2 regions of the Caulobacter sp. genome follow, and region 2 is predicted to be linked to the other one. Evidence: riboswitches for the same ligand, from Rfam matches in the RefSeq annotation. Region 2 holds a riboswitch; the other holds the start of a gene.
The links. Region 2 has a riboswitch for ZMP and ZTP ahead of purH (bifunctional phosphoribosylaminoimidazolecarboxamide formyltransferase/IMP cyclohydrolase). Riboswitches for the same ligand answer to the same signal wherever they lie in the genome.

Region 1: linked by a shared signal. The riboswitch ahead of ACQY9P_RS07870 (LysE family translocator) and the one ahead of purH (bifunctional phosphoribosylaminoimidazolecarboxamide formyltransferase/IMP cyclohydrolase) in region 2 are both predicted to bind ZMP and ZTP.

Annotation. Positions count from the first base shown of each region.
Region 1 is NZ_OZ257139.1:1,677,935-1,684,666, forward strand. Features, by position in the region: gene pnp (polyribonucleotide nucleotidyltransferase) at 1-1,050, shown strand, start outside; gene ACQY9P_RS07865 (ribonuclease T2) at 2,160-2,873, opposite strand; gene ACQY9P_RS07870 (LysE family translocator) at 2,937-3,569, opposite strand; ZMP/ZTP riboswitch at 3,591-3,672, opposite strand; gene ACQY9P_RS07875 (TonB-dependent receptor) at 3,873-6,227, shown strand; gene ACQY9P_RS07880 (Fe2+-dependent dioxygenase) at 6,317-6,732, shown strand, end outside.
Region 2 is NZ_OZ257139.1:1,303,846-1,310,577, reverse strand. Features, by position in the region: gene ACQY9P_RS06140 (MFS transporter) at 1-1,006, shown strand, start outside; gene ACQY9P_RS06135 (DUF418 domain-containing protein) at 1,085-2,275, shown strand; gene ACQY9P_RS06130 (dienelactone hydrolase family protein) at 2,272-3,030, opposite strand; gene purH (bifunctional phosphoribosylaminoimidazolecarboxamide formyltransferase/IMP cyclohydrolase) at 3,199-4,788, opposite strand; ZMP/ZTP riboswitch at 4,821-4,901, opposite strand; gene ACQY9P_RS06120 (oleate hydratase) at 5,966-6,732, shown strand, end outside.

The DNA.
Region 1 (6,732 bases), 370 kb from region 2:
GAGCAGTTCATCGACGCCCTGGAAGGCACCTACAAGGAATCCTTCCTGCTGCACTACAACTTCCCTCCCTTCTCGGTCGGCGAGACCGGTCGGATGGGCAGCCCCGGCCGCCGCGAAATCGGCCACGGCAAGCTGGCCTGGCGCGCCCTGCGCCCGATGCTGCCGGCCAAGGAAGACTTCCCCTACACCATCCGCCTGGTCTCCGAGATCACCGAGTCGAACGGCTCGTCCTCGATGGCCACGGTCTGCGGCTCCTCGCTGGCCATGATGGACGCGGGCGTTCCGCTGATCCGTCCGGTCTCGGGCATCGCCATGGGCCTGATCCTCGAAAAGGACGGCTTCGCCGTTCTGTCCGACATCCTGGGCGACGAAGATCACCTGGGCGACATGGACTTCAAGGTGGCCGGCACCAGCGAGGGTCTCACCTCGCTGCAGATGGACATCAAGATCGCCGGCATCACCGAAGAGATCATGAAGCAAGCGCTGGCCCAGGCTAAGGGCGGCCGCGAGCACATCCTCAACGAGATGAACAAGGCGATGGATGCGCCTCGTGAAGAAGTCGGCGACTACGCGCCGAAGATCGAAACCATCACCATCCCGACCGACAAGATCCGGGAAGTGATCGGCACCGGCGGCAAGGTGATCCGCGAGATCGTCGCCACCACCGGCGCCAAGGTCGACATCAACGACGAAGGCACGGTCAAGGTTTCGGCCTCGGACGGCGCCAAGATCAAGGCCGCCATCGACTGGATCAAGTCGATCACGCAAGAAGCTGAAGTCGGCGCGATCTATGACGGCAAGGTCGTCAAGGTCGTCGATTTCGGCGCCTTCGTGAACTTCTTCGGCGCCAAGGACGGCCTCGTCCACGTCAGCCAGATCAGCAACGAACGCGTCGCCAAGCCCTCGGACGTGCTGAAGGAAGGCCAGATCGTCAAAGTGAAGCTTCTCGGCTTCGACGATCGCGGCAAGACCAAGCTGTCGATGAAGGTCGTCGACCAGGAAACCGGCGAAGACCTGTCCAAGAAGGAAGCCCCGGCCGAAGAGGCGTAAGCCTTTTCAGCCCGGTCTTTCCGGAATGAACGCAGCGGGCGGCTCCGAAAGGGGCCGCCCGTTTTGCGTTTGGGGTCCTTTCCTTCTCCCCTTGTGGGAGAAGGTGGCCTGCGAAGCAGGTCGGATGAGGGGTTGAAAGTCTTGTCCGGAAAGGGCTGAGAGACCCCTCACCCACCCTCTCCCGCAAGGGGAGAGGGATCGGCGTCATCGAGCATCCAGGCAGTCGCCCGCTGACCTCCAGGGTCGGTGCGATCCTTACATCTCTTGGAGGCTGCAGCGTGCCGAGGCGTACAGGTCTGTCCGCCGACACGGCCCTCCGGGCAGCCGCAGCACGGCGACGCGTGCGCGTCGTCCTTGAGAGACCTGTACGCCTCGGCGATCGTCTCGCCGGGAGATGTAAGGATGGCTCCCTCCGGCGCGGAGGTTTTCCCACGACCTGGCACGCTAAGGCGCGACCCTTCCCCCTCTGATGGGGGAAGGGCAGGGATGGGGGTGACACCGCCGGACGATTTCACGCCGGCCGCGCCATATCCTGAACCTCTGTCACCCCCACCCCCGACCCTTCCCCCATCAAAGGGGGAAGGGAGAAGTCTCGCGTCGGACCCTTATCCCCGCGCCCGCACGGGGATAGCCCCGCCCCGATCCCAACGAATTCAACGGCCTGACCCCGCCTCCCAGCGTCACGATGCAAAATCGACGCAACACCCCCAAAAACGCCCGCATACTTCTCCTCGCTCCATCGCATGGGGAGGGCGTCCAGCTGGCGACCTGACGGGCGGTGGGGGCGGTTGTACGGGTTTAGAGGACAGGGGACGTAAACCTGTCCATCGGAGGAAGGCCAAAGCCTCCGCCCGTCCGAAGGTTCGTTCCGGGTCCTCCGGAATCGGCGAGGCTGCAGCCCAAGGCTGGGTCCGTCGCGAGGGGGAGTGCCCGGATGGGTGCAAAGGGTTGAACGAGACCCGCGCGTGCCGGCCAGAGGGATAACAACCGTGCGGAGCGCTCCGGCCACGGCCGAAACGGTACTCCAACTATCCTCATCCGGGCCTGGCCCGGACGCTCCGCCGCCTCCCCACTCGCCGGTGAAAACCGGCGAGGCCGCGAACCTGTGTCTACCGCCTCTGCGTCACCCGGATGGTCACCGGGTCGGGCGTGCCATTGCCGCCGCGACAGGCGGCCGGCTTGAACTTCAGGTCCAGGCACACCCATACCTCGGTCAGGCGATTGTCCTTGTTGACCCGCACATTCAGCCCCTCGGCCGTCAGGCCGCGATTGCGCGTCAGGAAGGCCTGGCGCACCTGGCCGGCCGTCATCGTCCCGTTGGCGTCCGGCGTCAGGTCCGGCACGTTCAATTTCGAACGCACGGCGCGGGCCTTCCTGAAATAGGCCTCCGGGGTGGGCCAGTCGCAGGTGCCGTGGGCCTGCCACTCGTGCTGCAGCAGCCAGGGCGAGGGGGTCATGCACAGATTGGCCTTCACCGTTTTCAGGCTGATCGGCGGGCTGGGCTTGCAGTAGCGGGGATGGATGCGGTCGGGCCCGTTGGGCCACAGGCCGTGGACGGTGAAGCCGAAGCTGTTGGCCTGGCACTGGATGGCCTTGTCGGACTCCGGGATGTTGGCCCGGCAGGATTCCGGCGACCAGAACAGGGCCAGCAGATAGGCCGCGATCGGCACGTCGGTGTGGATCTGGTCGGCGGGCGGGGTCTCGCTCGGGGCGGGGACCACGTCGGGCGGAACCGCGCAGGCCTTCAGGTCGGCGGCCTGGGCCGCGCCGGCGAGGGACAAGGCGGCGGTGGCGAGCGCGGTCGCGACGATCTTTGACAACATGGAAACGCAACTCCGAAACGGACGGCGATTTGGGTCGCCGCCCGGTCCCGGGTCAAGCGTCGGTTAGCGCCGGGCTTCTGTCGCCATGCGGACCGCCAGGCCGCCCAGCACCGTGGCCATCAGCCAGCGCTGGACCAGCACGAAGCTGGGCCGCGTCGCCAGGAAGCTCGCGATCGTGCCGGCGGCCAGGCAGATGACGCCGTTGATCGTCAGGCTGATGACGATCTGGCTGCCGCCCAGCACCAGCGACTGGCCCATCACGGCGCCGCGATGCGGGTCGATGAACTGCGGCAGCAGCGAAAGATACAGCATGGCCGCCTTGGGATTGAGCAGATTGGTCAGCAGGCCCATGGCCATCAGCCGGGCCGGCGTATCCCGGGGCAGGTCGCGCACCTGGAACGGCGCGGCGCCGCCCGGCCGGATCGCCTGCCAGGCCAGCCACAGGAGATACAGCGCGCCGCCGAACCGCAGGATGTCATAGGCGATGGGCGCGGCCATCAGCAGGGCGGTGATGCCCAGGGCCGCGCACAGCAGATAGATGACAAAGCCCGCCGCCGTGCCGACCAGCGAGACGATGCCGGCCAGTGGTCCCTGGCTGATCGAGCGGCTGACCAGGTACAGCATGTTGGGGCCGGGGGTCAGGGCCATGCCCAGGCAGATGAGGCAGAAGGCGATCCAGGTCTTGGCTTCCGGCATGGGCGCGGCTCCATCGAGAGGTGAGGGCGCCCAGGCGAACGGCTCTGCTGTGGCCCGCGCTCCCCGAGGGTGACCCCTCCAATCGCCAGTCGCGCGCACGGTGGAACGTTACACGGGGGGCTCGGGCCCGTCGAGGACGGGTCGCCGTTCCCTGGTGACCACTGGCCCCCTACGGGCTCCGTCCATCCCTGTCATTTTGAGAATGATTATCATTGCGTCCCGATTGCGGCGCCGCTAAGAACGCTTCGCAATATCAGGACGGGCCGCGATGTACCGCGGCCCTGCTGGGGACAGGATTTTTTCATGCGTAACCCGAAGACCTCTGGCCCGATCGGCGGCATCGTCAGCCGCCCCCATCGCGCCCTCGGCGCCGCCGCCGTCGCCGGCCTGGCCGGCCTCACCCTCGGCGCGGGCCTGGCCCACGCGGCGCCCGGCGCTGAGGACGCCGCCGTGGCGACCGCGCCCGCCGACGCCACCGAAGTGTCGGGCGTCAAGGTCGACGGCAAGAAGGCCACTGACGTCCAGTCGGGCAAATACACCGCGCCGCTGGTCGACACGCCGCGCTCGATCACGGTGATCTCCAGCAAGATCATCGAGCAGACCGCCGCCACCTCGCTGCAGGACATCCTGCGCACCTCGCCGGGCATCACCTTCGGGGCGGGCGAGGGCGGCCAGCCCCTGGCCGACCGTCCGTTCATCCGCGGCCAGGCCTCGGGCAACAACGTCTTCGTCGACGGCATCCGCGACGCCGGCGGCCAGACCCGCGAAGTGTTCAACCTCGAGCAGGTCGAGGTCATCAAGGGTCCGGACTCGGTCTATAGCGGCCGCGGCTCGGGCGGCGGCAGCATCAACCTGGGCAGCAAGTCGCCCAAGCCGACCAATTTCGCGCACGCCTCGCTAGCCGGCGGAACCGATTCCTATGTGCGGGCCACGGCCGACGCCAACTACGCTTTCGCCGACACCGCCGCCTTCCGCCTGAACATCATGGCCACGAAGGGCGACACGCCCGGTCGGGACAGCGTCGATTTCAAGCGCTGGGGCATCGCGCCGTCGCTGGCCTTCGGCATCGGCACGGACACCCAGGTGACGGCCAGCTACTACCACCTCGACACCGACCAGGACCCCGACTACGGCATCCCGTTGGCCAGCAAGCGCACCTGGGGCGTGGCCGGAACCGACAGCAAGACGCGTCCGGCAAGCGGCATTCTGGATGTGTCCCGCGACGCCTATTACGGCGTCGCCTCGCGCGATTTCATGAAGACCAAGGCCGACATCGCCACCCTGGTCTTCAACCACCAGATCAATGACGACTTCTCGGTTCGCCAGGCGGTCCGCTATTCCAAGACCGTAAACGACTACATCGTCACCAATCCCGGCGACGGCGGCGCGGCGCAGTTCGTGGCCGGCGAATGGTGGATGAAGCGCGGCACCAAGGCCCGCTACAATCCGGCCACCACGGTCGCGGCGGTCACCGATCTGACCGGCAAGTTCGACGTCGGCTCGATCGGCAACAGCTTCAATCTCGGCGTCGAGCTGTCGCGGGAAGTCAACGAGAACGCCGGCTACGTGATCTACACGACGGCGGGCTCGGCCTGTCCGACCGGCTTTACCAACACCGCGACGACGGCCGGAATCGGCGACTGCACCCGCCTCTACGCTCCCAACACCGGCGATGCGTGGGCCGGTCTGATCACCCGCGCCCCGGCGGCCAGGACGGTGACCAAGACCGCCGCCGCCTACGCCTTCGACACCCTAACCCTGACCCCCAAGCTGCTGGTCAATCTGGGCGTCCGCTACGACGACTATTCGACCAGCGGCCTGAACGTCAGCAGCACCAGCGCCAACGGCGTGATCACCAGCGTCACCTATACGGGCGTCGCCGAGGCGAACTGGACCTTCTTCAACTACCAGGTCGGCCTGGTCTACAAGCCGACCCCGTCGAGCAGCGTCTACACCTCGTACGCGACCTCCTCGACGCCTCCGGGCATCGCCGGCGGCGACCAGAGCACCTCGGGCTCGGTGGGCACGGGCAATCTGTCCACCACCCAGCTGGAGCCGGAAGACACCACCAGCTACGAAGCCGGCGCCAAGTGGAACCTGTTCGACGACACCCTGGCCCTGTCGGGCGCGGTGTTCCGCACCGAGCGCAAGAACGCCCAGATCCAGACCTCGCCGGGCATCTATGAGCAGGTCGGCGAGACCATGGTCCAGGGCGTCGAACTGGGCGCGTCGGGTAATGTCACGCCCAAGTGGCAGGTGTTCGGCGGCTATACCTATATGGACAGCGAACTGGTGCGCGGCGCCTATACCGGCGTCAACCAGGGCGACCCTCTGGCCAACACGCCCAAGCATACCGCCAGCCTGTTCACGACCTATCGCGTGACCCGCAGGATCGCCCTGGGCGGCGGCGCCTACTATGTGTCGCGCAGCTTCGGCGGCAACCAGGGCGGGGCCGGCGGCGGGGCCAACAAGGTCTATGCCCCGTCCTACACCCGCTACGACGCCTTCGCCTCGTGGGCCGTCAACGACCGGGTCGACCTGCAGCTCAACGTCCAGAACCTGACCGACGAGCGCTACATCCTTCGCACCAACGGCGTGCACCACGCCGATCCGGCGCCGGCGCGCCAGACGATGCTCACCGTCAACGTCAAGTACTGAGACTCCCCTCTCGACCTGACGTTCGCCCCATCCGGCAGGCCCACGCCGGATGGGGCTCTTCCCTTCGCGGGGCCCCGAGTCACCCCCTCATGATGCTGCAGATCCCCGAAGTCCTGACCAAGGCGCAGGTCGCGCAGTGCCGGGCGATCATGGACGCCGCCCCCTGGGCCGATGGCAACATCACCTCGGGCTTCCAGGCCGCCATGGCCAAGAACAACCAGCAGCTGCCGCAGGACGGCGAGGCGGCCAAGGCGGTCGGCGCGATCATCCTGGCGGCCCTGGAGGTCAATCCGCTGTTCGTCTCGGCGGCCCTGCCCCGGACGATCCTGTCGCCGATGTTCAACCGCTATGGCCAGGGCATGGGCTTTGGCGACCACATCGACAACTCGATCCGCCGCGATCCCGTCACCGGCCAGCGCCTGCGCACCGACCTGTCGGCGACGCTGTTCCTGTGCGAACCCGAGGACTATGACGGCGGCGAACTGGTGGTCGACGACCTGTATGG
Region 2 (6,732 bases):
GCGGATTCTACCGATCTTGGCCTGCCTGGTCGTGGCCGGGGTGACCGCCGAGCTGGGCGGATCGGTGATGAACGCCCTGCTGCCCGTCGTCGCCAGGGAGGGGCAGGTGGGACGGCTGTCGGGCACCGCCTGGGCGCTGGCCTATGTCGGCGCGCTGATCTCGCTGTTTATCGTGCTTTTCGCCTTCTCCCTGCCCGACAGGCCGCTTCTGGGCCTGGACAAGGCGCTGCATGAGCCCGACCGCATCGTGGGGCCGATGGTCGCCGTCTGGTTCCTGATGTTCAGCTGGCCGCTGATGATCAGCGCACCCACCCCGCCGCCCGCCAGCGGGCCCAAGCCGCTGGCCCAGCTGTGGGAGACCCTTCGCGGTCTGCCGGCCAAGCCGCACATGCTGAGGTTCCTGATCGGTCGCATGCTGCTGGGCGACGGCATTTCCAGCTTCATCGCCTTTGGCGGCGTGCTGGCCGCGGGCCTGTTTGGCTGGACGACGACGCAGTTGGGCCTCTACGCCATCGCCCTGTCGGTGATGGCCGGGATCGGCACGTTCATCGGCGGGCGGGTCGACCAGAAGCTGGGCTCGAAGGCCACGGTGCTGATCGCCGTCGCGGTGGTCCTGTTTGGCACCCTCGGCGTCGGCTGCGTGGGCCGGGATACGCTGTTCTTCACCGTGAAGGTCGCGCCGGCCTTGGCCGGCGGCGGCCTGTTCGCCAGCATCTCCGAGCGGATGTTCCTGGGTTTCAGCCTGTTCGTCGGCCTGACCTTTGGACCGGCCCAGGCCAGTCTGCGGGCCTGGATGGCCCAGCTGGCGCCACCGGGCGAGAGCGGGCGGTGGTTTGGGCTCTACGCGCTTTCGGGCAAGGCCACGGCCTTCCTGGCGCCGTTGGTGATCGCCGTCGGAACCCGCGCCATCGGCGACCAGCGGGTGGCGGTGGCGGTCTCGGCCCTGTTCATGATCGGCGGCGCCCTGGTGCTGCGCGGCGTGCCGGAGCGGGCGCCGGACGCCTGAAGCGCGGCGGACGCCGAAGTCGCGATTGTGGGGCGGGGCCGGACCGGACTAGGCTGAGGCCTCAACGCCGGGGGGCTCATGACCAAGAACCGTATCGTCCTGCTGGATTCCCTGCGCGGACTGGGGGTGCTGGGCATTCTGCTGTGCAACGCGCCAGACTTCGCCGTGACCTCGGGCCTGGCCGAATCCGTGCGTAGCTGGCCGCATGGAACCGGGACCGACACGGTGTCGGTCTGGGTGATCACCCAGTGGCTGTTTCAGCGCAAGTTCGTGACCCTGTTCTCGATGCTGTTTGGCGTGTCGATCTTCCTGGTCGGCGGCGAGCGGTCCGAGGCCGGCAAGGGCCTGATCCTGCGCAAGCGCCTGATGTGGATGGTGGCCTTTGGCCTGCTGCACGGCTTCGCCATCTGGTTCGGCGATGTGCTGCTGAGCTACGCCCTGGCCGGCTTTCTGGTCATGTTCGCCCGATCCTGGGCGCCCAAGCGCCTGTTGAGGGTCGGGGTCGGGATCTGGATCGGCTTCTCCGTTCTGATGGCGGTCGGCATGGGGGTCTCGCTGCTGATGCCGCACGACGCCGCCAAGGAAGCGGCCCAGACAGCCGAGGAGGCCGCCAGGAACAGCGCCGCCGCCGCCCAGTATGCCGGCACGTTCATGCAGTCGCTGATCCAGAACGCCCGGGACCGCCTGGGTCTGCTGCCGGCCGAGCCGATCATCACCTTGATGACCTGCAGCCTGATGATGATCGGCCTGGGCTGTTTCAAGACCGGCGTCTTCACCGGTGAGGCCTCGAAGAAGACCTATGTCATCCTCACCGTGGTGGGCCTGCTGGCCCTGGCCGTGACCGGGGCGCTGCTGATCACCTTCGCCGTCACGGGGTTGCCCAAGCCTATCGGCCTGATCGGCGGTGTCGTGCAGATGGCCACCGCGCCGCTGACGACCCTGGCCTATGTCAGCCTGATGGTCTTCGCCTCGCGGTCGACGGGCTTCTGGAAGGCGATCCCCGAGGCCCTGGCGCCGGTCGGGCAGATGGCCTTCACCAACTATCTGACCCAGTCGCTGATCATGACCTCGATCTTCTATGGCGGCCGGGGCCTGGGCCTGCATGGCAAGGTCGACCGGCCGGTACTGGCCCTGATCGTGGTGGGCGTCTGGATCCTGCAGATCCTGTGGTCGCGGTGGTGGATGGACCGCTTCAGCATGGGCCCGCTGGAGTGGCTGTGGCGCCGGCTCTATCGGGGGCCGACCCCGATCCGGCGCGTCGCGGCCTAGGCTCTCAGGGTCTCCGTCAGGGCTCTTCCGAAATAGTCCCGCGTCTGGGCCAGAAGGTCGGGGCGGTACTTCGCCCGAGGGTCATTGGCGCGGTCGTCGTCGAACGCGTGGGTGGCGTCGGGCAGGAAGACGGTGTCCACGCTCAGCCCGTCGCGTTTCAGCCGCTCCAGCGCCTTGCCTGGCGCCTTCCAGCCGACCACCTGGTCCCGGCCGCCGATCACCGACCAGACGCGCGGCCCGCCGGCGCCCCACCCCCGGCTGCTGGTCAGCGAGGGGTAGCTGGCATAGGGATAGACCAGCAGCGCGCCCTTGACCCGGGTCCGCAGCGTCATCGGATCGGCGTCCGTCAGGCCCGTGGCCCGGGCGGCGTTCACGCCGATCGCGTAGCCGTCCATGATCGTCCAGCCGCCATGGCTCCAGCCGGCCAGGAAGACCCGCTGGTGGTCCGCCCACGGTTGGCCCTCCAGCCAGGCCAGCATCCCGAACACGTCGGCCGAGCGCTTCAGCCCCTGCAGGGTCGTCCCGGTGCAGACGAACAGCTTGCCGTCCAGGGTCGACATGCCGCGCGGCCGGAACGAGTCGACGACGACGGCGGCGTAGCCGGCCTTCACCGCCGTCTGCGCATAGGCCTCGAGGAACGGGGTCTTGCCGCCGCAGCCGTGCAGGATCAGCGCCACTGGAAACGGGCCATTGCCCGCCGGCTTGAACACCTTCGAGGCGTCGGCGACCTTGGCTCCCCAGGCGAGGCTTTGCATGGCTCGTTCCTTCAATTCGATATTCCCCCGTCTCCCCGGCGAAGGCCGGGGCCCAGATTCAGCCTGAGCATTTGGGCATGATGCGCCCCTCGATAGCGCTCAAAGCCCCACCCGCTCGTGGGTTCGATCTGGGTCCCGGCCTTCGCCGGGAAGACGGAGAGACAGGTGCTAGTGCCGGAACACCCGCACCCCCGTGAAGGCCATTGTGAGGCCCAGCTTGTCGGCGGCCTCGATCACTTCGCCGTCGCGCATCGAGCCGCCCGGCTGGATGATCGCCGTGGCGCCGGCTTCGGCGGCCTGAATCAAACCGTCCGCGAACGGGAAGAAGGCTTCCGAAGCGCAGGCGCAGCCGTCCAGGTTCAGGCCGAAATCGGCGGCGCGCAGGGCCGCGATGCGGGCTGAGTCCTTGCGGTTCATCTGGCCGGCGCCGACGCCCAGGGTCTGGCCGTCGCGGGCATAGACGATGGCGTTGGACTTGACGTGCTTGCCCACCGTGAAGGCGAACAGCATGTCGCGCACCTCGGTGTCGGTCGGCTGGCGCTTCGTGACGATCTTCAGGTCCGACGCGGTGATCCGCGCGTCATCGCGCGACTGCACCAGGAAGCCGCCGGCCACGCTCTTGAAGGTGTCGCCGGTCGACAGCGCGTCGGGCAGGCCGCCGGTCACCAGCAGGCGAAGGTTCTTCTTGGCCGCGAACACGGCGATGGCGTCGTCGTCGGCTTCCGGCGCGATCACCACCTCGGTGAAGATCTCGACCATCGCCAGGGCCGCCTCTTTGGTCAGGCGCGAATTGACCGCCACGATGCCGCCGAAGGCCGAGGTGGGGTCGCAGGCCAGGGCCCGCTCATAGGCTTGCCGCTGCGAGCCACCCACGGCCACGCCGCACGGATTGGCGTGCTTGATGATCGCCACGGCCGGGCCCTGGGCCGGGTCGAACTCGGCGATCAGCTCGAAGGCCGCGTCGGTGTCGTTGATGTTGTTGTAGCTCAGCTCCTTACCCTGCAGCTGGGTGGCGGTGGCCACGCCCACGCGGGGGTTGGGGAAGGCGTAGAAGGCCGCCTTCTGGTGCGGGTTCTCGCCATAGCGCATCACTTGGCGCAGCTCGCCGGCGATGGCCTTGCGGGCCGGGAAGTCCTGGCCGAGGGCGGCCGCGAACCAGGCCGAGATCGCCGCGTCATAGGCCGCCGTGCGGGCATAGGCGCGGGCCGCCAGCTGCTGGCGCAGAGCGAGCGTCGTGCCGCCGGCCTTCAGGGCGTCCAGCACTTCGGCCAGGTCCGAGGGATCGGTGCAGACCGCGACATAGCCGTGGTTCTTGGCCGCCGAGCGGATCATGGCCGGGCCGCCGATGTCGATGTTCTCGACGCACTCGGCGTAGCTGCCGCCCTTCGCGACCGTGGCCTCGAACGGATAGAGGTTCACATACAGGATATCGATGCCGCCGATGCCGTGGTCGGCCATGGCCTTGGCGTGGTCGGGCGCGTCGCGAACCCCGAGGAGCCCCCCGTGGACGATGGGGTGCAGGGTCTTGACCCGGCCGTCCATCATCTCGGGGAAGCCCGTCAGGTCCGACACGTCCTTGACCGGCAGGCCGGCCGCCGCGATGGCCGCCTTGGTGCCGCCGGTCGAGACCAGCTCGACGCCCGCCTCGTGCAGAACCTTGGCCGCCTCGACCAGGCCGGTCTTGTCGGAGACCGACAGCAGGGCGCGCTTGGGCGAAACGAGATCGGGGGCGGACGGATAGTCGGGGGCGGCGGGCACGGCGGGACTCCGGGTCTGGTGAAACGAGACGGTATGGGAGCCCAGGCGCGCGGCGGATGAGGTTCGCGCTCCCCGGTGGTCGCCCACCTTCAACGCCAGTCACACGAACGGGGCGGAAAATACGGGCGGGGGCCGGGGAGTCAATGCGGCGTCTCGGCCACTGGCCCCCTACGGGCTGCTGCGCAGCCGTCTTCCCCCGGAGGGGGAAGATGGGATCGCCGCCCTTCATCTTCCCCCTCCGGGGGAAGACGATCGCGGAGCGATCCGTAGGGGGCGAGTCTGGCGGACACGGCTTTACGACCTCGCGCGAAAACCGCCGAGTTGAGGGGAAGGGTCGCGGAGCGTCCGGGCTTCGCCCGGAGGATGGGATAGCAATTACCGTTTCGACGAAGACGAACGCTCCGCGTGATCCGTTATCCGGTGAGCCTGCGAGACGCGGGGTTTTAACCCGCTCCCGACCTTAGGCCCCCGACGGGTGGAGGGGCTGACGACCCCGTCCAGACCGCATGGGCGATTTCAGCCCATGCCTGCTGCGCATCGACGGGCGTCGCCCAAGGGTGTTCCCAGCGGTCCCGGTCCGGCTTCATCACGTCCGACCCCCGCAAGGACCGATCCGCTCCACCAGACCCTGCCGGGCCTTAAACGACGGCCGACGGGCGCTTCCCGCTCGACCACCCCCACAAGCCCGTCAGGTCGCCGGCCGACGTCCCTTCCCTTGCTTGTGGGTAGGAACAGTATCCCTCAGCTTTCGGACCCGGGGATACGCAAGGGCGAGAAAGTTATAAGCGATTGATTTTGCATCGTTCTATTCGCTGAACGCCGAGGATAAGTCCTCCCCCGCTAGGGGGAGGATCTGTTGCGCTTGCGTCCAACGGCGCCCAACGATCGGACAATCGGCCGCGCACGGCGCCGCCGCGCCCGATTTTCCCGCTGCGCCACACCGGCTTTGATCATCCCGCCACGCGGGGACTCAAGAACCATGATCGACAGACGCGGCTTCCCGCACGCCGGCGCCGGGGCCTCGCTGGCCGTCGTCGTCGAATGGGGCGCCCTTCTCCGAGTCGCGTGAGCCAGATCAAACCCAAGTCGAGTATCGGCCGGTACCATCATCGGTAGACAGGCAGCCGGCATCGCAGCCGCCGGTATCGCAGATGTCACGCCGAAGGGCCGGAAGATCATGACCGAAAAAATCTCCAGCACGCATCAAGCGGACGCAACCGCCTTCCGTATCGAAGCCGACGCGGGCGCCGGCTTCTGGCGCAAGGGCCCGAGCGGTACGTTGCCGCCGCCCGACATGATGGGCCCCTATATGCGCAATCGTCCGATTGCGGCCCAGTCGGTCGAGGGCCGCAAGGCCTGGATCATCGGCGGCGGCATAGCGGGCCTCGCGGCCGCCTTCTACCTGATCCGGGACGGCGGCATGAAGGGCGAGGACATCACGATCCTCGATACGATGGAGATCGTCGGCGGCTCGCTCGACGGCGCCGGCGACGCGGAAAGTGGCTACATCATCCGCGGCGGCCGCGAGATGAACTTCAACTACGACAATTTCTGGGATCTCTTCCAGGACGTGCCGGCGCTGGAACTGCCTGAAGGCTACAGCGTGCTCGATGAATACCGGCTGGTGAACGACAACGATCCGAACTGGTCAAAGGCCCGCTTGATGCACAAGCAGGGGCAGATCCGCGACTTCTCGACCATGGGTCTGAGCAAGTCTCACCAATGGGAGATCCTGAAGCTTCTGCTCAAGCGCAAGGAGGATCTGAACGACATCACGATCGAGCAGTATTTCAGCGCCAGCTTTCTGGAGACCAATTTCTGGTATCTTTGGCGATCGATGTTCGCCTTCGAGAACTGGCAGAGCCTGCTCGAGGTCAAGCTCTATATGCATCGCTTTCTCGATGCGCTCGACGGCATGGCCGACATGTCGACCCTCGTTTTCCC